One region of the Halobacillus sp. B23F22_5 genome, then DNA from elsewhere that is predicted to be linked to it. Evidence: riboswitches for the same ligand, from Rfam matches in the RefSeq annotation. Region 1 holds a riboswitch; each other region holds the start of a gene.

Evidence for each region. A riboswitch is a leader RNA that binds a small molecule or an ion and turns the genes downstream of it on or off. The one in region 1 is predicted to bind S-adenosylmethionine.
Region 2: another riboswitch for S-adenosylmethionine. It lies ahead of ACGTN9_RS04435 (homocysteine S-methyltransferase family protein); the one in region 1 lies ahead of ACGTN9_RS09280 (Na+/H+ antiporter NhaC family protein).
Region 3: another riboswitch for S-adenosylmethionine. It lies ahead of ACGTN9_RS17695 (methionine ABC transporter ATP-binding protein); the one in region 1 lies ahead of ACGTN9_RS09280 (Na+/H+ antiporter NhaC family protein).
Region 4: another riboswitch for S-adenosylmethionine. It lies ahead of ACGTN9_RS19540 (sodium:solute symporter family protein); the one in region 1 lies ahead of ACGTN9_RS09280 (Na+/H+ antiporter NhaC family protein).

Annotation. Positions count from the first base shown of each region.
Region 1 covers NZ_JBIEKI010000005.1:122,313-128,171, forward strand. The annotation lists gene ACGTN9_RS09250 (helix-turn-helix transcriptional regulator) at 1-61, opposite strand, end outside; gene ACGTN9_RS09255 (VOC family protein) at 129-803, opposite strand; gene ACGTN9_RS09260 (hypothetical protein) at 807-1,331, opposite strand; gene ACGTN9_RS09265 (DUF4181 domain-containing protein) at 1,347-1,763, opposite strand; gene ACGTN9_RS09270 (hypothetical protein) at 1,874-2,251, opposite strand; gene ACGTN9_RS09275 (hypothetical protein) at 2,311-2,601, opposite strand; gene ACGTN9_RS09280 (Na+/H+ antiporter NhaC family protein) at 2,724-4,058, opposite strand; SAM riboswitch class I at 4,335-4,438, opposite strand; gene ACGTN9_RS09285 (BCCT family transporter) at 4,553-5,859, opposite strand, start outside.
Region 2 covers NZ_JBIEKI010000002.1:215,728-221,586, reverse strand. The annotation lists gene ACGTN9_RS04455 (PucR family transcriptional regulator) at 1-45, opposite strand, end outside; gene pruA (L-glutamate gamma-semialdehyde dehydrogenase) at 268-1,815, opposite strand; gene ACGTN9_RS04445 (proline dehydrogenase family protein) at 1,847-2,764, opposite strand; gene ACGTN9_RS04440 (BrxA/BrxB family bacilliredoxin) at 3,032-3,469, opposite strand; SAM riboswitch class I at 3,635-3,746, shown strand; gene ACGTN9_RS04435 (homocysteine S-methyltransferase family protein) at 3,830-4,882, shown strand; gene ACGTN9_RS04430 (dihydrolipoamide acetyltransferase family protein) at 5,200-5,859, opposite strand, start outside.
Region 3 covers NZ_JBIEKI010000018.1:20,751-26,609, reverse strand. The annotation lists gene ACGTN9_RS17710 (carboxymuconolactone decarboxylase family protein) at 1-314, opposite strand, end outside; gene ACGTN9_RS17705 (MetQ/NlpA family ABC transporter substrate-binding protein) at 399-1,244, opposite strand; gene ACGTN9_RS17700 (methionine ABC transporter permease) at 1,260-1,928, opposite strand; gene ACGTN9_RS17695 (methionine ABC transporter ATP-binding protein) at 1,918-2,946, opposite strand; SAM riboswitch class I at 3,051-3,162, opposite strand; gene ACGTN9_RS17690 (TlpA disulfide reductase family protein) at 3,387-3,806, shown strand; gene ACGTN9_RS17685 (thioredoxin family protein) at 4,032-4,346, opposite strand; gene ACGTN9_RS17680 (toprim domain-containing protein) at 4,362-4,718, opposite strand; gene ACGTN9_RS17675 (hypothetical protein) at 4,796-4,945, opposite strand; gene gcvH (glycine cleavage system protein GcvH) at 4,987-5,370, opposite strand; gene ACGTN9_RS17665 (arsenate reductase family protein) at 5,470-5,826, opposite strand.
Region 4 covers NZ_JBIEKI010000023.1:25,538-31,396, reverse strand. The annotation lists gene ACGTN9_RS19555 (MBL fold metallo-hydrolase) at 1-464, opposite strand, end outside; gene dacB (D-alanyl-D-alanine carboxypeptidase/D-alanyl-D-alanine endopeptidase) at 686-2,185, shown strand; gene ACGTN9_RS19545 (dicarboxylate/amino acid:cation symporter) at 2,502-3,737, opposite strand; SAM riboswitch class I at 3,924-4,040, shown strand; gene ACGTN9_RS19540 (sodium:solute symporter family protein) at 4,202-5,818, shown strand.

The DNA.
Region 1 (5,859 bases):
TCCGCTCTTCCAGGCGATCCCTGCGCATGAGTAATAACCCATTCTCGTTATCCAATATCATAGATAATCCCCCAATATGTAATCATTGATTGCGCTTGCTGAAAATATTATTCTCTTACATTGCGTAATTATGAATTTATAGCTAATTTGTTATCTTTGTTTATACAGACTTTCCTATTGTTTTGAAGTGTTATTTCTATAGGAAAAACCGCAGATTCTTTATCCGAGAATATCCACTTCCTCCCTGGCTGTACTAATAAAAGAAAGACTCCTAATGCTCTATCTCCCATAAAATTAAGGGAGGTGGAACTTATGGGCTCGTTGTCTCGTTCCTTAACCCCAATATCCCTTAGCTCTCCCCCGGCAGTTATCGCATCGTCTACTGTTACACTCATTTCACTGATGTTCACAATACTTGCTGCCGAAAAAGGTTCTACCCTTTCTAGTGATGTAGACCTTGAAATGAACTCCACTATATTTCCAGCAGGATCATAGAAATAAAATGCATGGGCATCCATGTGAGAAAAATATACGTCATCTTCTCCATCTTCCGCATTCAAACGAACCTTATCTTTCGTCCATGCTTTTGCTTCGGTAAATTTGTTAGAAGGTATATTAAAAGCAAAATGATAATAAGGATTGCCTTCAACGTTTTCTGATGTAAACTCTAATTCACTGTCACCGACCGCAATACGAAAACGGTTATAATCCTCTTGCAATAAAAGAAAACCAAGCCTGCTGACATAGAAATCTTTCATTTCTTTCAGCTTTGTTGTATGTAACACCACTTTCCTAATATTCAATGCTTAACCCTCCCTCTCCTTACCTTCATGTTCTTGCAGCGGCACTTCTTTATTGATAGATAAATAGTAGGCATGCAGCTTATCATATATTTCCGAATTTCCATTAACCACCTTATATAAGGGACCGGCAATACCTTTGTCAAAATTGACGAACAAACCTGAACCATCAGCAGTTAATTCAAGCATTAAAGAACCTTCCGAGTTTTTACTGTGTTTCATAAAAGTAATAAGCGATTTTCCGTCGTTTCTTAAATTATTCAACTTTTTATATACATCACTGCTCTGTTCTTTCTTTACCGCTTGTAATTCAAGCCCATTGATTATATTTTTGAACTTTTTAATTTTATCTTCCTCTGTAGTTTTTGCCTGCTCATTCATATTGTAATGAAAGTCATTAATATTCATTTCAAGGAAAGATACAGGCCTCTCTTTATCTAACAGGTCTGCCATCGTAGTCATTTCTAACTCTTTATTCTGACATCCTGCTATAAAGATAAAAAATAAGACCAAACATACTAGCCGCTTCATACCAAACCTCTTTCTTTACCATGACACTACATTGTTTCCCAGCCACCATAAAACCCATGAAATCGCCACGGTTGATAAGAATATCTCAATCAGCGTCACCTTATAGTTGCTCCGGTTATCAGAAACATCCCATTCGATATAAGCCCTAAACCCTAACTCAGTCATATTAATGACAAACGGGACGACAAAAAGTGTATACTGAGTCGGATATAAGATGACTAAAATAATAAGTGCTATAAATCCAACTACACGAATCCCAATAGCCCCTTTTTTGTGAAACGGGTTCAGATAACTATTAGAAAACCATGGTTGTTTATCCGCCATCATGATACGGCGAAGAAAACTCGGTATAATGATTACCATAAAAATAACCAATGCCATGACATTTAGGAAATCCAGCCAAAAACCAGGTGGAGAGCCGTAATTTTCCATATCCATCAACTCCATCCCTACCAATTATTTCAAAAACAGAAAATTAAAACAATACATTATTCCTATAAAAAAGCCCTGCTAGTCAAACGCAGCGCTCGATAAAGTCATTTTTATTTATTTTCTAAAATCATCCGTTCTGTTTCTCCATCCCATTCAATCGTTACACTTATCTTATGATCTTCCCTGGTGATCGCGCAGCCAGAACAACTGGATCCCGCAGAATCCAGGACCCCATTTTTCAAATGATCATTACCAGCTGTCCCCCCAGATGGACTGTCCATCTTATATGCAATCTTTTCCGGAGGCTCCCCTTCACCGATATACCTTATTTTAAAGCTGGTCGATTCGCTGTCATCTCCTCTAATGTCCGCCTGGTATTTGACTTCCCATTTTTCACTTTTCCCGTGAAATTCTAGTGTTTTATGGCCAAAACAGCCAGCCATCACTACTATCATAAAGCATAGAATCATCCAGAGCTTTACTTTCATCATTCACCTCCTTAAAATCTAAAAACTTAGATATGCTATATTATGCAATAGGCTTTCAATTAATAGTTCTTCCTGCGATTGATTTTTTTCAAAAACAGCCGTTGATACCCTCTGACATGCGCTTCCCTCAACAGATATTCCTCGCCATCAACCAGGAACGTGCGATAATCGATATATTCTACTTCCCTGCCCTGTGCCAGTAATTCTTCCGTTATGGCACAGACCTGGTCTTTTAAGTGAATATAATAGTTATCAAAATCAAACGTAATATTACCTTTCCGTTCCCCCATCAACCTGCTCACTCCGATCAATAAGAAGAGGAAGAAACCAATCCATAATAAGCTTGTCATCCGTGTCCCTCCAACTTTCTGCGTTTACTATCTATACGAACTACTCAAGAAAAAGCTTTCAATAATGGTACTCGAATGGAAAAACCAAAAAAACAGGCTCCGTAAAACACGGAGCCTGTCTGTTAGGAAGAAGTCACATCTACTTCTTTTCTTTTTTCTAGCGGTGTCCGGGTGAACTTCGGAAACCGGAATAGGATGGCTAGAATCCCTGACAACGCAAGAAGCATCGGGTAAAAGCTGTAAGGGACGATTTCCACCGGAGAAATCTTGGCTACTCCAGCAGCTGCCAGTATCTGTGCGCCATAAGGAATCAGACCCTGAACAGCACTGGAAAAGATATCAAGAAGACTGGCTGATCTACGGTTGTCGATAGCGAATCGCTCTGAAATCTGCTTTGCCAGCGGACCAGCTGTAATGATTGAAATCGTATTGTTGGCTGTGGCCAGATTGACCGCTGTGACTAGTCCGGCAATTCCTGATTCTCCGCCTTTATTGCTATCAATCCGTTTTGTTATACTTTCCAACAAGTACTCAATCCCACCATTCCGGCGAATTAGTTCTACTAATCCACCAAGCAGGATGACGAGCATCGTCAGTTCCTGCATGCCTGTGAAGCCTTCACTGATTAGCGTAACAAAATCCATCAGGGCAAACTCTCCAAAAGCAAGCCCGACAATCCCGGCAAAAATAATTCCGCCGATCAGTACAAAGATGACATTGATCCCAGCTATCGCAAAACCAAGCACAGCAAGGTACGGCAATACTTTTATAAGGTTAAATGGATGGCTTTCCTCTAAAGATCCTGCAGTGTCAGAACTCAACACACCGAAAATCACTGCTGTTAGGACAGCCGCCGGAAGGACGATGAATAAGTTTGCTTTAAACTTGTCCTTCATCTTAGTACCTTGTGTGCGAACAGCGGCAATCGTCGTATCAGAAATGATCGACAGGTTGTCTCCGAACATCGCGCCGCTGATCACCGCGCCCATTACGAGAGCGACCGGGATTCCGGTCTGCTCAGCAACTCCAAGGGCAATCGGCGCCAGGGCAACGATTGTTCCGACCGAAGTCCCCATGGAAATCGAGATGAAACAGCCAATGACGAACAGGCCGACCACAAGCAAACTCTGTGGAAGGAATGTCAATCCGAGATTGACCGTCGACTCAACCGCTCCCATTCCTTCTGCGACAGAGGCGAACGCTCCTGCTAACAAGAAAATGATCACCATCAGGATGATATTCGGGTGCCCGCCTCCTTCCGCCAGCTGCATCACTTTCGTTTGAAAACTCTCTTTTCGATTCATAAATAATGCAGCAAAAATAGCTACGAAAACAGCGACAAGGACGGGCATCTTGTAAAAGTCCCCCGTGACAACCCCTGAGCCTATGAATAGTAGGATGAATATTCCAAAGGGAATCAGCGCCAGCGGATTCCCCGTTATTTTTTTATCCTGCATGTATTTCCCTCCAATTACTTACATTATGTCCATTCTAGGTGGATTTTTGTCATAAGAACAAAAGCGCAAGCGCCTTGCTCACCCCCGACAAGCTTAAGACAAGCCTCGGCGTGACGTTCTTTGTCACAGAGAGGATTGACTTAAGACCTCGAGGGGGTAGGCGCTGGAGCTGGATGACACCCACTACCGAAAGTTATCCACAAAAAGAAATTTTTATATTTTCCTAGCCAATAAAAAAACCTCTTGCAGACGCAAGAAGGCTTCAGTTGACTTTCCTTCTTATCTGCCAAGTTCAATGACTTGCTGGAATTAGCACCTTCCCATTAGGGGGGGTTGCTGAAGCTTCAACGGACCAGTTCCTCTGCTTCTCTTGATAAGATAACTATGAAATTAGATTTTTTCTAAGGACTGTTATTCACAGTACAATAGAAGGCAACTGTATGCAAGCAGTTAATTTTTCCATCTCGTAAAGGACCACAGAAAGAAAAACAGAACTATACCAATTTTAAGAACGAGAGCGATAATAGTACCATGATAATACATGAGGGGAGGGCAACTAACAGTGTGACAGCCTGCAGGGATGTCAATCCTCCTATAATCAACAAAGCCATCGGAGGGAGTGCAAGGGCAAAAGCCCAAAACAAACGGTTTAACCGGATCGGTTCCCCCTCGATTCTTCGCTGGGTTACAGCAGCCAGCATATAAGAAGAGGTATCATAGGTGGTCGCTACAAAGATTACAGCCAGGATCAAAAATAAAACCAGGGTGAAATCGCCGAAGGGCAGCGAGTGAATGATAGAAATGACCGCTTCATTTGAATGACCTTGCTTGATCATAGTAGCTACATCCAATTGAGTCGTGTTCTGAAGATAAAGGCCATAGTTTCCAAGTACAAAGAAAAACAGCCAGCATCCGACGGGACCAAAAATAATCGTCCCCAATATCATTTCCTTGATCGTTCTACCTCTGGATATTTTAGCAATAAACAAACCGATAAAAGGAGCATAGACAATCCACCAGGCCCAGTAGAAGATTGTCCATTTTTCCGGAAAACCTGACTGCGCAATCGGATCCATCCACGTATTCAAGCGGAAGAAATTATTCAGTACAAGCCCGACACTATTAGTCGAAATCTCTAAAATGAAAAAAGTCGGTCCAAGTATGGTGACAAACAAGAGTAAAAAGAAAACTAAATAGACATTTATATTGCTTAGCCGTTTCACCCCTTTTTCCATTCCAGCAAACACACTGACCGCAAACACAACCGTACAGAGGAGGAGCAGGAAAATATCCAGGAAATAGGTATGCTGTATTCCTGTAAGTCGCTTTACCCCTTCAGCCATCATCGGTATACTGATGCCGAGGGTTGTCCCTGACGCACCCAGCAAACCAATCATAAAAAACATATCAATCAACTTTCCTACGAAACCATCGGTATGATGATTCAGCACAGGGCGGCAAGCCTCGCTGATTTTAAGAATCGGCACCTTCTTCACATGATACAGATAAGCAATCGGCAATGCAGGCAGACAATAAATCGCCCACGCTGTCGGCCCATAGTGGAATAATCCGTAAGCCGCACTCCACTCCACTGCAAACGGAGTACCAGGAATGAGGCCCAGCGGAGGCTCGAGATAATAATACCCCCACTCAATCGCTCCCCAATACATAATTCCCGACCCAATACCCGCGCAAAAAATCATCGAAATCCAACTGAATGTAGAAAACTCCGGAGACTCGTCCTTTTTACCAAGCCTGATTTGCCCGTGCTTGCTAAAAGCTGCCCATATTAAAAAAATCA
Region 2 (5,859 bases), on a different contig from region 1:
CCTATGAATATCCTCGGTACGATAAATCATTTCTTTTGCATCCATAGTATCTCAAACCTTCCCCCATGCAGCCCGGAGCCTCCAGTTTTTGGAGGACTACGGGGTACGTTAAAATAAGTTACTGCTTATTATATCGAACTTCATAGGGAAACCGAAAGAAGAACTCTTATTAAGAATTTTTCTTAAGGGAATTCTACGTAAGCATAATATGTATTTCTTTTAAAAAAGCAGCACCCCAACATTTGGAGTGCTGCCTTTAAAGCGTGCTTAATACTTTTCAGATATAGTTTTTGGATTCATATGAAGGGTCAGGTAATCCGGACCACCTGCTTTGGAATCTGTACCAGACATATTGAAGCCTCCAAATGGCTGGTAACCGACAATCGCCCCTGTACAATTACGGTTGAAGTATAGGTTTCCGACATGGAAATCTACAGCAGCTTGGTCGAGATGAGCGCGATTATTAGAAATCACTGCGCCTGTCAATCCATATTCTGTGTTATTCGCAATTTCAATCGCTTCGTCGAAGTCTTTTGCTTTTGTAAAGCAGACAACAGGACCGAAGATTTCCTCCTGCTGCATGCGGGAGTTTGGATCAAGGTCAGCAAAAACAGTAGGATCGATGAAATACCCTTTAGAATCGTCTCCTTTACCGCCAGTAACCAAACGGCCTTCCTCTTTGCCGATTTCGATGTAGCTCATGATTTTGTCATAAGCTCCTTGATCGACTACCGGTCCCATGTAAACATTTTCTTCGGAAGCATTACCGACAGTAAGTTCTTCTGTACGCTTTTTCACTCGCTCAAGAACTTCATCGTAAACATCTTCATGCACGACAGCACGGGAACCGGAAGAACATTTCTGCCCGGAAAAGCCAAATGCTGACACGATGATCGCCTCTACTGCTGTATCTAGATTTGCTTCATTGTCGACAACAACTGTATCCTTTCCGCCCATTTCTGCAATCACTTGTTTCAGATGTTGCTGGCCAGGTTGGATTTCAGCTGCCCGCTTGAAGATACGCGTACCGACTTCACGTGAACCTGTAAAAGAAATCAGTGCAGTTTTTGGATGATCGACAAGATAGTCACCAACTTCTCCGCCGCTTCCTGGAACAAAGTTCAGTACACCTTTTGGCAGTCCTGCTTCTTCCAAGACCTCAACGAATTTAGCTGCAATGACAGGACTATTGCTGGCAGGCTTCAGGACAACTGTATTACCTGTAACAATCGGTGCAATCGTAGTACCTGCCATGATGGCGAATGCTAAATTCCAAGGAGGAATGACAACGGAAACACCGGTAGGAGTGTAAACATAACGGTTATGCTCTCCATCACGGCTATTGACAGGCTTTCCATCTTTCAATTCCAGCATTTGACGGCCATAATATTCCATAAAGTCTATCGCTTCTGCTGTATCCGCATCCGCTTCTTTCCATGGCTTACCTACTTCATATACGAGATAAGCAGAAAACTCGTGTTTACGCCGGCGTACAATATTAGCAGCACGGAAAAGAATCTCAGCACGGGAAGCTGCGTCCCATTTTTTCCAACTTTTGAAAGCTTCTGAAGCTGATTGAACCGCTTGCTCCGCAATATCCTGGTTTGCTTTGGAAACATTTCCGACTACCTGTTTTGTATCGGCGGGGTTTGTAGAAACGATTTTTTCCTCGGTCTGTAGACGTTCTCCATTAACCACAAGGTCATAATCTTTTCCCAGCTCTTCTTTAACTTGCTTCAATGCAGCTTCAAATGCCTGCTTATTCTCCTCAACTGTAAAATCTGTGAATGGTTCATGACGATATGCTGTTACCATTTATAAAACCCCTTTCAATAAAATAATCGTTTTATTTACTGAAAACACCTTTGATAGCAAAGGCGATATTCGCTGGTCGTTCTGCCATCCTTCTCATAAAATATCCATACCAATCATCCCCATATGGAAGATAGACTCTTACTGTATATCCCTCTTTAGCTAAATCGAGCTGCGTTTGATTCCTCATTCCATACAGCATTTGGAATTCGAATTGGTCCTTTGGAATATTCTCTTCTTCTGCTAATTTTTTTGTATAGTCGATGATTTTATCATCGTGACTCGCGATAGCAGTGTAATTACCATTCAAAAGGTTTTTCTTAATTAAATGTTTCAGGTTGTCATCTACCATTGATTTATCGGGAAATGCCACTTTCCCAGATTCTTTATATGCACCTTTTACTAATCTCAGATAAGGATTACATTCGTTAAGATCATCCAAATCGGAATCAGAACGGTATAGGTAGGATTGAATGACAGTTCCCAAGTTATGATACTGGAATTTCAGCCGCTTATATATTTCTAAGGTCTGTTTACAACGAGATGAGTCTTCCATATCAATGGTTACCACTACATTGTGTTCTTCGGCAGTTTCAAGAATTTGTTCCATATTTTCCATTACTATATCCTCATTGATGTCAAGCCCAAGAGATGTCAATTTTAATGAAACCTCTGAATTTAAACCGGTTTCAGAAATGGTTTTAATGGTGTTCTTACATTCCTGGCCGCGTTTCCTGGCTTCTTTTTCAGAGTTAACAAATTCCCCTAAATGATCTACTGTGACTTGCAGTCCTTGTTGATTCAATTGTTGAATCAACGGGACAGCTTCTTCAAAAGTCACTCCGCCTACTATTTTGTCAGCACCGAATTTCGGCCCCCATTTTTTAGCTAAATGATCCAACAGACGATTATTTGACAAAAACAAGAAAAAGTTTTTGCTAATGGCTTCCAATATCACCACATCCCTTCAGTTACATATGCGTAATGAAGATGTTCCTTCTATTTCCTGCAGTTAAACAGAATAACTAAAAGTTTTTTATCTGTTAAGAAAATTGTAACGATTTTGACGTCATTCTGACAACGTGTGCTTTACACAAACATCTCCCTATTAAATTGTGGTTTAACCACAACCCCTAACAACAAGATAAGACAGGATATGTAGAAAATAAAAAAGTCCGTTACAGAGGGAGGCCCTCGTAACGGACTTTTTTATCTTTGCTTATATTTCTTCACAATGTTCCTCAAAGATGTTTTGAAGCTTGCCAACTACTTCCATCGGCTCAAAGCCCTCAATGTCATGACGTTCGACCATGGTTACAATCTCTCCATCTTTCATAAACGCGAAAGAAGGAGAAGAAGGCGGGTAACCAACGAAGTGTTGACGGGCACGTTCTGTCGCTTCTTTATCCTGACCGGCAAAAACTGTAACAAGGTTGTCCGGTCGTTTATCATAGTGGATAGAATGTGCAGCGGCAGGACGAGCAACTCCGCCGGCACAGCCGCATACAGAATTGATCATGACCAGGGTGGTGCCTTTTTGCTTCAATGCTTCATCTACTTCTTCTGGAGTAGTAAGTTCCTTATAGCCAGCTTGTGATATCTCATTACGTGCCTGATTGACGACATCGTTCATATAAATATTAAAATCCATGTGTATATCCCCTTTTCAACTAGAATACCTTCTTAAGTTATCTTATCAATTTTCTATTATGCTTTCAATTAAACTGGCACTAAAAGCTGCGTATCAATTTAAAATAATCTGAAAATATGGTTGACACCTGCTTCTTCCCCAACTTATAATACAGGACAATTGCATAGATAACTCTTATCCAGAGTGGCAGAGGGACTAGGCCCGAAGACGCCCGGCAACCTTTCAGATATTCATCTGAAAAAGGTGCTAATTCCTACAGATTTCTTGATCTGGCAGATAAGATGAGGATTCGTTACAAAAATCTCTCTTCTTATTGGAAGAGAGTTTTTTATTTTTCAAAAATACTTCACCTGAGAGGATGGTTACATGACAAAAAGAAGTTTAGAGGAACGTTTGCAGGATGGACCAGTCATTTGCGGAGAAGGCTACCTGTTTGAATTGGAGCGTCGAGGATATTTACAGGCTGGTTCATTCGTGCCAGAAGTGGCTTTAGACAATCCTCAAGCATTAAAACAAACGTATCGGGATTATATGTTAGCGGGATCAGACGTTGTACTGGCCTTTACCTACAATGCCCACCGTGAAAAAATGAGGGTTATCGGAAAAGAAGATCTACTTGAGCCCTTAAACCGCCAAGCTATCCGCCTGGCTAAAGAAGTAGCCAAAGAACATCCCGAAGAGGAAGCACTCGTTGCTGGAAATATATCAAATACAAACCTTTTCAATCCTGATGATCCATCCTCAAAGGAAGAGGTTCGCAGCATGTTCGCTGAAATGATCTGCTGGTGTAAAGAAGAAGGGGTAGACTTTGTAAATGGAGAGACTTTCTATTATTACGAAGAAGCCAAGATAGCTTTAGAGGAGATTCAAAAGCAAGATCTTCCTGCTGTGATCACGTTTGGACTCATGGGTGAAAATGTATTACGAGATGGATATTCTGTTGAAGAAGGCTGCCGTTTATTGAAGGAGCATGGCGCATTAGTAGTAGGAATGAACTGTTTTCGTGGACCAGCAACCATGCAGCCTCATATAGAAAAAATCCGTGAAAATGTCGATGGCTATGTAGGAGCTTTACCAATTCCATACAGAACAACCGAAGAGCACCCCACCTTTTTTAACTTGCCGGACGGCGGCTGTGCTTGTAGTATACCGACGGAGACTACATTTCCAACTTCACTCGACCCGCTTTATTGTAATCGATATGAATTGGCTTCCTGGGCAAAGGAAGCACATGAGACTGGAGTAAATTACTTTGGACTATGTTGCGGGGCATCTCCAAGTATGCTTCGTGAGGTGGCAGAAACAGTTGGAAGAGAAGCTGTTAATTCTACTTACTCTCCTAATATGGAAAAGCACTTTTTATTTGGCTCAGATGAAAACCTGCAATCCCATATCACTTCCTATAAAAATAAAGCATGAAATCCAAAACTCCCGGAACCTACATCGGTTCACGGGAGTGTTTGTTTTTGGCTAGGAAATTATAAAATTTTCTTTTTGTGGATAACTTTCGGTAGTGGGTCTCATCCAGCTCCAGCGCCTACCCCCTCGAGGTCTTAAGTCAATCCTCTCTGTGATTAGAAAAACTTGGCTTATCGCCAATTTTTTATGGCGAAAGCCTTAGTTTTACTTATACTTTAAACCTTTAAAAATTTAATTGGTCTAAAAGTACAAAGAACGTCACGCCGAGGCTTGTCTTAAGCTTGTCGGGGGTGAGCAAGGCGCTTGCGCTTTTGTTCTTAATAAATTGGTGTGTTGTCTTTGTTTACATTTTCCAAAATTTCTTTGACTCGTGCCAGGAAATTGCCAGCAACGAGCCCATCCAGTACACGGTGGTCCAGAGATAAGCATAAGTTTACCATGTCACGGGCTGCAAACATGCCATCTTTGATGACAGGCTTTTTCACAATTGATTCCACTTGGAGAATTGCTGCCTGTGGATGATTAATAACTCCCATCGACTGGACGGAACCGAAGGAACCGGTATTGTTAACGGTGAATGTACCGCCTTCCATATCAGCGGAGGTCAATTTACCGTTTCTCGCCTTCATCGCGAGGTCAGTGATATCCTTCGCAATCCCTTTGATGCTCTTATCATCTGCATCCTTGATGACCGGAACGAATAGTTGATCTTCTTTAGCAACTGCGATATTCAAGTTGATCGCCTTACGCTGAATGATTTTATCACCAGCCCATGTGCTGTTCAATTGCGGGTACTCTTTCAATGCCTGGGCTACCGCTTTGACAAAGAAAGAAAAGAAAGTCAGACTATAGCCTTCTTCAGTTTTGAATTTATCTTTCAGTGAATTTCTGTACTCGACCAAGCCTGTAACATCGACCTCAACCATCATCCAGGCATGAGGAATTTCAGTCTTAGATTTGACCATGTTTTGTGCAAT
Region 3 (5,859 bases), on a different contig from region 1:
GCCTGGCTCATTGCAGCCCCGCCCCCAAAGGCTGCAGAAACTCCACAAGCCTCCATAATTTCTTTTTCACTTGCCCCTTGATCAATACATCCCTTAGTGTGGTAAATCATACAATACTCGTCTTGGGCTACCACGCTGATTCCAAGTGCAATCAACTGCTTTTCTTTTTCAGAAAGCTCTCCAGCCTCAAAGGCTGCTTCTGTAAAGGCATTGAAGTGATGAGCGATCTTCGGCATTTTCTCTGTGAATGTTCCAATTCCATGCTTATATTCTTGAAGATACGCTTCTGTGAATGTCATTTTTTGTTCTTCCATAAAAAAACCTCCCAAGGATAATCATACTATTGCTAGTATAAGCAATAACACGAGCATTATCCCGGGAGGTCTTTGCTAAAAATGTTACTCTTTACCGTCTACTGGAACGACAGCACCATCATATTTTTCTTTCATAAATGTTTGAATCTCTTCTGAACGTAATACCTCTACCAGCTTTTGCAAGGATTCTGAATCCTTATCTTCGCTTTTGGCGGCAATGACATTTACGTAAGGTGATTCAGAACCTTCTAAGATAAGGGCATCTTCACTTGGGTTTAGTCCAGCTTCAATCGCATAATTGGTATTAATGGCAACTAAGGCATCTTCTTCCCGCTTATAGTTTGATGGTAAAAGCTCTGCGTTAATCCCATCATCGAACTTCAGGTTCTTAGGATTTTCTGTGATGTCTTTAATAGTAGCATCTACTTTCTTTACATCTTCATCCAGCTTGATAAGTCCTTCTCTTTCTAATAAGGAAAGAATCCGTCCATGATCTGCTACAGAACGACTCAAAAGTACATTGGTACCCTCTGGGACTTCATCAGCACTTTTGATATTTTTAGAATAGATCCCCATCGGCTCGATATGGATTCCACCAAGGTTTACGAAGTCATAGCCATTTTCAGCCTTTTGTGTTTCCAGGTAAGGGATATGCTGAAAGTAGTTCGCATCAATTCGGCCTTCCGCCAGGTCTTTGTTAGGTAACACATAATCCTGGTACTCTTCAATCTTCAATTCGATCCCTTCCTCTTTTAGAAGCGGTTTCGCCTCTTGGAGGACCTCCGCATGAGGGACTGAAGTAGCACCAACTTTTATTTCTTTCTTATCCGAAGAGGAGCTATCTGATCCACTTCCTTCATCTGCACTGCCACACGCGGCCAATACTGATATTAATAATCCTGCCAATATAACTGTTAACCATTTTTTCATAACCATTCTCCTTTTTTATCTTTTATCTAATGAACGTGTCAGGAAGTCTCCAATGAATTGGAATATAAACACAATGAGGACGATTAACACTGTACATACAAATACCACATCAAAATCACTCCGTTGGAAGCCATAAAAATAAGCGAAGTCTCCTAAACCACCTGCGCCAATCACACCTGCTACTGCAGTATAGCCAATCAGCGCAATGGCTGTCACCGTAAGACCTGATACAAGGGCTGGCATCGATTCTTTGAGCAGCACCTTGAAAATTATTGTGGAATTTTTAGCCCCCATGGATTTAGCTGCTTCAATTACTCCTTTATCAACTTCTCTTAAAGCTATTTCAACCAGTCTGCCGTAAAAAGGCGCAGCTCCGATGATCAAAGCCGGTAATGCAGCCTTAGGCCCACGAATTGTTCCCATTAAAAAATCAGTAAAAGGGAATAACAATAGTATCAAAATTATAAAAGGGATAGCACGGAACACATTTACAAACGCTGCCGTAATCCAATTGAGCACCTTGTTTTCCCATAACCCTCCCGGACGCGATAAATACAACAGCAGCCCAAGGATAATACCGAAAAATAAAGTTCCAATAACAGATATGATGGTCATGTAAAGTGTCTCATTGGTAGCAGTGATCATATCCTGTAATTCGACATTCGGAAATAACTTATTGAACATTCGGCATCACCTCCACTTCTACTGAAGTGTTCTGGATATAAGCTTGAGCTCTTTCAATTTCAACCTGATCACCTTCTACGTGGACGAACAATGTACCGTACGCACCTTTTTGAGTCTGCGTGATTTTCCCGTGCAAAATATTCAAGTCGATCTTAAACTCCCTGGAAAGTTCGCTTATCAATGCCTGATTCGTGCTTTCACCTATAAAATGAAGGCGCAGTACTTTACCAGACTTGTAATTCTCATGAATCAAATCAAGGGAGTGGTCTTGATCGGGATCTCCCATCACTTGATCAACAAACTTTTTTGTCACTGGTCGCTCGGGATGAAGGAAGACATCTAAAACGTCTCCTTGTTCTACTACTTTTCCATTTTCCATTACTGCGACGCGATGACATATCTTTCTGATTACATGCATTTCATGGGTGATCAATATAATTGTAAGTCCCAGCTTCTCATTGATATCAACCAATAAATCAAGAATCGAGTCCGTTGTTTCAGGATCCAGTGCAGATGTCGCTTCATCACATAATAGAACTTTCGGTTTATTAGCGAGTGCTCGAGCGATGCCGACTCGCTGCTTCTGCCCTCCGCTCAGTTGGGAAGGGTATGCATTCTCTCTCCCCTTCAAACCTACTAGCTCAACCAATTCTTTCACTCGAGCTTCTCTCTTTTCCTTCGGCATTTTAGCGATTTCTAACGGAAAAGCAATATTATCTTTGACTGTGCGCGACCAGAGCAGGTTGAAATGCTGGAAGATCATTCCGATTTCCTGCCGGGCGAGTCGTAAGTCATTCTTGTTCATACTGGTTATTTCCTGCTTATCGATCGTAACCGAACCCGATGTAGGGTCTTCGAGACGATTCAATAAACGAATGAATGTACTCTTTCCTGCACCGCTATACCCGATGACCCCATAAATCTCTCCAGATTTGATATTCAAATCAAGATGGTCTACTGCGGTGACATCTTGATCTTTTGTATGAAAAACTTTCGTAAGTTCTTTGATAGAAATCATTTCATGCCGCCTCCTACAAGCCTGACTTCATGCTCGTTAAATTAAAAAAACGCCTTTTCTGCTTACGAGAACAGAAAGGCGCTTATATATCAAGCTGCTCCGTTCTCTTATCTGTCAGAGTTAATTACTCTGCAGGAATTGGCACCTTTTCAAGCATAAATGCTTGACGGTTGCCGGGCTTCATCGGGCCAGTCCCTCCGCCTCTCTTAATAAGAGATACTATTTTATTGCTTTAATCCTTTTAAGTGTCACAAAAAGGATTGTAGCACGGCTCAAAAATAATTGTCAACAAAATTCGACTTATTTAGATTTTTATTTGAACTTCCTATGGAGAAACTTCCGTGGCCACCCTTGGGAGATGACCTGCATCGCATGCTTCTTCATTATTTTTTATGATAGGATTGGTAAAGAATAGTTACTTAAATAAGGAGGGGAAAACCATGGAAACAGCACCACTTTTTCAATTGCCGGAAATTCATTCCGGCTCCGTCTATGATGTGAAAGAAGACATCGGAAAAGTGATTGTACTGACTTTTTGGGTATCCTGGTGTCCTGACTGTGCCAGGGACTTGCCTATGAAAGAACAATTGAACCGCTCAATGGATTCAAATAAAGTCCGCATGCTTACTATTAACGTTGCTGGTCGGGAAAGAAGCAGCCAAGCTGGAGAGGATTTTGCAACAAAGTTCCTGACGCAGAAAACATTAGTTGATGAAGGAAGAAGCATATACGACCAGTATCAATGTACCAGTGTGCCCACAACCGTAATCATCGACCAAAAAGGATTTATAGCAGCGAAATTCGACGATCAGGCAAAATTCCTAGAAATAGTAGAAAAATTAGGGGAGTTAGTGGACTAGAAAAAGCCGGTAGCAATCGGCTTTTTTTGTTGGAGAAAACATCACCTAAACCCCTGTGTTGATTTTGAAGACTCAGTTTCGAGAACGATAAGAACGCTTAGTAGAGCTTGCAAATAAATATATTCGCTTGATACGTCCTATCGTGGAATCATCAAAAAACAGCCCCCCTGAAGTATCACGCCAGGTAAGGCTGCTGACTCTTTCGTTATTTCTCGGGAAATAATATTAAGAGTTGACGTATTTAGACACCACTCTCTGCATATAAGTCACCGAACGGAACGCATAGATTTTTTCCTTGATCTTACCGTCAGTAAGAATTAATAAACAAGGTACACTCTTGATTTGATATTCCTGCATAAAAGCAGGATGGATGGATGCATTCAATTCAAAAAACAAATCCTGCTTCCACATTGCCTCTATGGTATCTAACATCTTCCTGGCCATATGACATGTTCCACAAAACGGGCTATGAATGAAAATAAGTGCACGCTTCTCTTTTTGGAGTGTTTCACTTTTTGTTGCTAATTCAAGTTGTTCCATCCTAACCCCCTTCCCTTAAATGAGATAGATTGGTTTGACATTGAAATGCTGGCTTAACAGCGCTCTGGCCAGTTCGGGTTCAGGTGTAGTGGCGACTTCTCGATAAGCTTTATCAACATAAATATGCTCGGCATGGGGAAGCTCGTATGTCAATTGTTTACGTAATTTATGACCGGAATCATCTTCATCCACCAAAATGTATACGGAACGATCATCAAGGTTATAGTCTAAAATCATTTCCTCCATCCGTTCCACGCCTAACGTACCATGAGTGCATAGAATCTCTACCCGATCATCCAATATTTTATTGATATGTTTTTTATCTGTAATTCCCTCTACAATGAGAATGGGTAATTGGTTATCATATTCCATCTGGAATCCCACCCGGTTCACTTAGTAAAACAGACCATGCTTTATGATAGCATGGTCTGAGGTTAACTAACGGTTATTCAACACCAGCCGCCATCATCACAATCTACATATTGGCGGACTTTCGGCGCCTCTTGTTTTGTTGTTTTGTTTGCAAGCTGGCGCTGTCTGCCATTTTTTCCGGCAGCTTTTTTTGAAGTGAAATTATTAGTTTTACTCATTTTATCCATCAGGTCACCCCTTATGTATAGAGTTCCCATTGAGAATAAAATTAGTCTTCGGAGATCATTTCCTCATATTGTTCAGCAGTCATCAGTTCGTCCATTTCTGATTTATCAGAAGGTTCCACAATGACCATCCATGCTTTTTCGTATGGGGATTCATTGACAAATTCCGGACTGTCTTCGAGTTCCTCGTTCACTTCCACCACTTTACCACTCACTGGGGCATATAACTCAGAAACTGTCTTTACAGATTCTACACTGCCAAATGGCTCGTCCGCTTCCAACTCATCTCCGACTTCAGGCAATTCAACAAAAACAATATCCCCAAGCTCGGATTGTGCGAAGTCAGTAATCCCGATACGTACTTTTTCTCCCTCTGTTTTTACCCATTCGTGCTCTTCAGAATAACTTAGATCTTTTGGTAAACTCATGACTAATCCCTCCAAATTATAATTATTATAATTAAGCTGCATTATTAACATAAAAGCTTTTTGCCTTTAATGCCAATGATATGCTCATTCCCTATTGCATCATTTCCAAGTATTCTCGAAAACGGTCTCTTTAAAACCTACCGTCACCTGTTTTCCATCTGTAACGATCGGCCTTTTGATCAACATACCATCTGATGCTAACCACTCTACCATTTGAGGTTCACTTGCTTCCTTAAGCTTATCCTTCATTCCCAGCTCACGATATTTCTTTCCGCTTGTATTAAAAAACTTTTTCGCAGGAATGCCGCTTTTATCTATGTAATCCTGCAGTTGAGTTTGATTAGGCGGATTTTCAACGATATGTACGGTTTCATATTCTACGCCATTCTCATCCAGCCATTTTTTTGCTTTTTTACAAGTTCCACATTGTGGGTACCAATAAAAGGTTACTGCCAAAGCTATCTCCCCCTTATGATTTACCGTGCCTAT
Region 4 (5,859 bases), on a different contig from region 1:
AAAGTAAGGGTGCAGTCCGGACCGATATCCAAGGTTTCTCCATCTTCTTTCACAAGCAGGCGATCTTCTGGAATCGGAACGATCGGATCGAACAGTTCATCGAACTTGTCTACATAGACGGCACGGGCACCGGCAATCAATCGGGATGGATCAGCGAGGTGCCGTTTACCGCGCGGATGGACGACTACTTCTGCATTGGGACACTCTTTCAATAAAAGTCCTGCTCCGCCTGCATGGTCCAGGTGGATATGGGTCACAATGATATAGCGGATAGCTTCAGGATTGATATCCAATTCTTTCAAACCCTCAAGTACATAAGGAATAGAGGGACTGGGACCAGTTTCAACAAGGGTCAAGTGCTCTTCATTAAGCACATAGGTGCCCGTTCTGCCGGGCATCCCCAAATCAAAACCATCAATTAACTGGATGCGGTTTCCTAATTCGATTGGAGCTTTTGTTTTCATTTGGCTCACCTCATAAAGAATTTCTGTCACTTCTTTACTACATTCACTTTTCAAACAAAAAATCCTTCTTTCTGACAGTCATTTCAATGGGGAAAAAATCTAATCAGTCAAAAGTCATAAATACACTAGACCAATTAGCTGTTTTTTGAATAATTGTTAAAATTTTCAGTATTTTTTGCTACGGTTGAAGTATTAATTATTCAAGGAGGAAGATACATAAGATGCTGCCTGCAAAAGCGAAACAAATGGTTGTTATGTTTCTATGTTCTTTAATGTTGTTTGCCCCTTATCAAGCCTATGATAACCCGCAAGTGACCGCCTCTTCTGAAAATGAGGCGTTGACCGATCAGCTGAATATGATTATGACAGATGAAAAATTAGAAGGGGCACTGGCAGGCGTTAGTATCCGCTCTGCCGAAACCGGGGAAGTAATTTACGAGCATGACGCTGGTAAGCGGCTGAAGCCGGCTTCTAATATGAAGCTGTTGACAGCGGCTGCCGCATTAGAGATTCTTGGTCCTGACTACACTTTCCCGACTGAAGTTCTTGCCGATGGAGAAATAAAAGGGAATAAACTGCATGGCGATCTATATTTAAAAGGAAAAGGCGACCCTACATTGCTGGAAGAAGACTTTGACACTTTAGCCAATGCGTTAAAAGAAGCAGGGATTAAGGAAGTGAAAGGGAATGTGATAGCAGATGACAGCTGGTACGATGATGTCCGGTTGTCCGAAGATATTTCCTGGAACGATGAAACGAACTATTATGCTGCTCAGGTTTCTGCCTTGACTGCGGCTCCTAATGAAGACTACGATGCAGGCACCGTCATCGTTGAAGCTCATCCAGCAGAGACTGCTGGAGAACCTGCAGATGTAAAAGTTGTACCGGAAAACGATTATGTAGAAGTAATTAACAACGCAAAAACAGTGCCAATGGATCAGGAGAAAGATATTTCTATTGAACGCAAGCATGGCACCAATCAAATTATTGTTGAAGGGGAGATCCCTGTAGAAGGATATCGCTCCCGCTCCTGGGTTGCCGTCGATGAACCGGCAGGATTGGCTTTAAACTTGTTCGGCAAAGCATTAGATAAGGAAGGCATAAAAGTGAAAGGTGAGTTATCGGAAGACAGTGAAGCACCGGAAACTGCCGAACTGCTTACTTCCAAACAGTCAATGCCATTGGAAGAGCTGTTGATCCCCTTCATGAAACTAAGCAACAATGGACATGCGGAAGTTTTGATTAAAGAGATGGGGAAAGTCGTTCATGATGAAGGAAGCTGGGAAAAAGGGCTGGAAGTAGTGGAAGAATTTCTGGAGGAGACCGGCGTTGATGCTGATACGATGCGTTTGCGAGATGGTTCCGGCATGTCCCACGTCAACATGGTACCCGCTCATGAAATTTCAGAACTACTGTATCAAGTAAGAGGGAAAGAATGGTTCCCTGCTTACTTAGCTTCACTGCCTGTAGCCGGGAACAGTGAACGGTTTGTCGGTGGAACACTCCGCTACCGGATGAATGATACACCAGCAGAAGACAACGTCAAGGCTAAGACCGGCTCTTTGACCGGTGTCACTTCACTGTCCGGTTATGTAACCAGCAAAGACGGAGAAGAGTTGATTTTCGCTGTCGTATTAAATAATTACCTGGGATCGGTTCAGGATATTGAAGATGAAATTGCTATTACATTGGCTGAACATAAATTCAGCACAGAAGAATAAATGAACAAACGGACTCCTGTCTTTACGGAGTCCGTTTGTTATGTTTTTTTTCGGGGGATACTCCTGACAAACAGGATACTTTTTAATCCATATCTAAAATAAAAAAGTCGATGCTGGAATGTGGTGTCCAGTATCGACGCTTTTTGCCTAGTATTCGTTAGAAGTTTCTAGTAAAAAATTGAAAATGTCTAGTGTTTTCCTCACTATGTCTAGTAAACTTTAGAAAAAGTATAGGAACCGACCTGCCTTGTCTAGTACTTGGCCATGCTGTCTAGTAAAGAACAGAAAAAGCATAAATGAGCATCATGAAATAGGATTACGCAGCTGGATCGGAATCTGCTTCCTCATTGCGGTCAATGACGGCAGAGCCGACGATATCCCCTAAAACATTCGATGCCGTACCGGCCATGCCGATCAGGACATCCACGCCTGCAATCAGGGCTACAATTTCCAGCGGCAAGTTGAATAGAGTGAGCACGGCTGCCAATGTCACCAGTCCGGCGGCTGGAATTCCAGCTGTCCCGATCGATAGCAGCGTCCCTACTACTACAATGGTGAGAAAGTCCATGACTGATAAATCCAGGCCAGTGATATTGGCGGCAAATACAATTGAGACTCCCATCCGCAGTGCCCCGCCGTCTGAGTTGAATACGGCTCCGATCGGCAAGGAAAAATTAGCTGTCCGCTCGGAAATACCGGCTTTTTTTGCCGATTCGATCGCAACAGGCAGGGAAGCTATGCTGCTGGATGTAAAGAAAGCGGTAAAATACGCTTCTTTCGTCTGTTTAAAAAAGTCCTTGATACTGATTTTTGCATACTTGAGAAAAGCAGTGTAGATGAAAAGCCACAGTAGAACCACCCCGAGATAAAATACCCCGGTAAACGCCAGTAGCGATTGGAAAGTCTGCCAACCCTGGCTCCCGAAGGAAGAAGCACTAATGGCGAATATTCCAATAGGAGCATATAGAAGAATTCCTTTTAATAGTAAAAAGAATAACTCATTGGCAGCAGAAAAGAATCGGTGCAGTGTCTCTCCCGAATCACGCAAGTCGACTTTATCGGCGTAGCGCATCCTGGCCATCCCCAATCCGATGATGACGGCTAAGAAAAGAATGCCCATCAGCTCCCCGGATGCGAAAACCTGGAAGATATTGTCCGGTACAATATTCAATAATACGTCCGAAAAACCTGGGGTTTCCGGCTTTTCTACCTGGGCATCAGGTAATGAAAGCTGGGAACCTGGATTGATCCATAGCGCAAGAGCTACACCGATGACTACTGCTGCGCCTGTCGTCAGCCCGTAGTAGATAAGCAGTTTCCCGCCCAGGCGACCTAAATGTTTTGGCTTCATCTGATTGATGGCCAGGACGACGGTCAGGAAAATGACTGGAATTGCAATCAAGCTTAATAGGTTGATAAGTATCGTACCGAGCGGTTTCAGTACTTCCGCCTGCTGTCCGAAGATGATACCAACAGCAATACCAAGCAGAAAACCAATTGTCATTTTTAGAATGAATGAAGAATGTTTGTATGTATGCCAGATTTTTTGCATGATTGAACCTCACTTTCATGTAGATAGTTAAAGTATAACAGGAAGTGAGTGGCACGATTAGGAGATTAGCATTATTTTTGATAATGTAAGTGTTTTCATTGTAAGAATAGAGAAAAAAGTCAGAAAATATATTGACATTCATCCGAGCATCTTGTAGGGTAGAATTTAACTTAATTACGGAAAACATCCTTATCGCGAGCAGGGGAGGAAATTGGTCCCGTGAACCTGCAGCAACCTGTTATTTTCTTTGGGGAAATAATAAGGTGCTACGTCCAACAGACGCTGTTGTCTGAAAGATGAGGAAGAGAAAAAACCTCTTCCTCCGGGAGAGGTTTTTTCTATATTAAAACGGAGGTTTTCTTAGTATCAAGGGGATATTTATTGGTTTTAAACTTACTAAACTGATAAATATAATCAACTTTGCAACAGGCACGAAGGTAACATATTTTTAAGGAGGCAAAAGAATGACAACAGTAGGATATTGGTTTATCGGTTTTGCTTTGGCCTATACGTTCTTTTTAATTTTTATGAGCCAGCTTGGAATGAGGCGGGCGAAAGATGGCAATGGATTTTTCGTAGGAGGGCGCGGGTTCAATACCCTGTTCGTTACGGTATGCATCACGGGATTGTTCTCCGGTTCGTCGTACATAGCGGTTCTGGAGCTCAGCTATCTGACAGGGGTGTCGGCCATCTGGTATGGCGTGGCGGAAACAGTGCATGTCTTGATTATCGCCCTTGTTTTGATTGCACCATTCCGAAAACGGGCACTGGTGACAATCTCTGGTCTGCTTGGGGACCGTTACGGTGAAAAAGTCCGAGGACTTGCCGGAGCGATTACAGCTTTCACATTCCCGATGTGGTCAGTGGCTACTGCGCTGGCGTTTGCATCCGCGTTGTCTGTTTTTACAGGTATATCGCTGGTATTATCCGTAGCTTTAACTGCTTTATTACTATTTGTTTATCTGCAATTCGGCGGCATGTGGTCTGTCGGTTTTACACAATTGAGCAACGTCGTGGTGTTTTTCATGATGCTTGCGATCGGGACTTACGCATTTTTTATCAATCCAGGGATCGATGGCATTCAGACATTGTTTCAGGAAAGACCCGAGTACGCGTCATGGAGTGCAGCCGGCCTGCAGACGATCCTGGCCTGGTTCGGGACATTCCTTTTCAATGTCATTCTTGCCCAGGCAGCATTCCAGATGGCATTGTCCTGTAAAACCCCGGAACAGGGGCGCCGAGGTTTAATTTACGCTTCGCTGCTCGGCATTCCGTTGATAATTGGTGCTGTTTTATTCGGACTGGCGGCCGCTCAGGTAGTGCCTGGGGAAACACGCGGACTGGTGGCAGTTCCGCTTTACTTGATGGAAACACTACCGGCACCGTTAGTCGGTCTGTTTTTCCTCGGATTTTGGGCAGCAGCACTCAGTTGGGGAGCGCCTTGCCAATTCTCCGGAGCCACCAGCCTCGGCCGTGATGTCGGAAAAGCTTTGAATCCTAAAGCAAATGAACTGCAGCTGATCAAGTATACCAAATGGTCCTTGTTGTTGTTGACTGGGTTAATGATCGTATTCGCCCTGCTGCGTTCCGAACAATCAGCGTGGTGGAATGTTTTTGCTTGGGTAACGCGGAATTCGGCGACATTTGCCCCGGTTGTTGCGGCAATATTCTGGCCGGTTGTTACGAAGCGGGCTGCCTTGGTCTCGTTGTTCACCGGCTCGGCATCAGGCCTGCTTTGGTATCATCTCAGCGGCTGGGCAATCAACGACTTTTTCATGAATACGCATCCAGTATGGATCGGGATGGGTATCAACATCATCACCATTGTGTTAGTCAGCCTGATCGACAACTCTGGCAACTGGGTATGGAAAGCATCGTTTAACAGCGTAGGGTTTTATTCCCTGCTCACTGCTGTCGGACTGGCCATCGTTTTCTTCAGCTCGTTTGACTTTTTACTTGCAAAAGGATTGGCCGGTATGGTCGGTTTGCTGATCATATCAGGGTTGTTCATTACCTGTATGAATTTTATTAAAGAGAAAAAAGAAACGGTTCCTGTGACGAAACAATGGAAGACGGGATGATTAGAAAAACTTGGCTTATCGCCAAGTCCTTATGGCGAAAG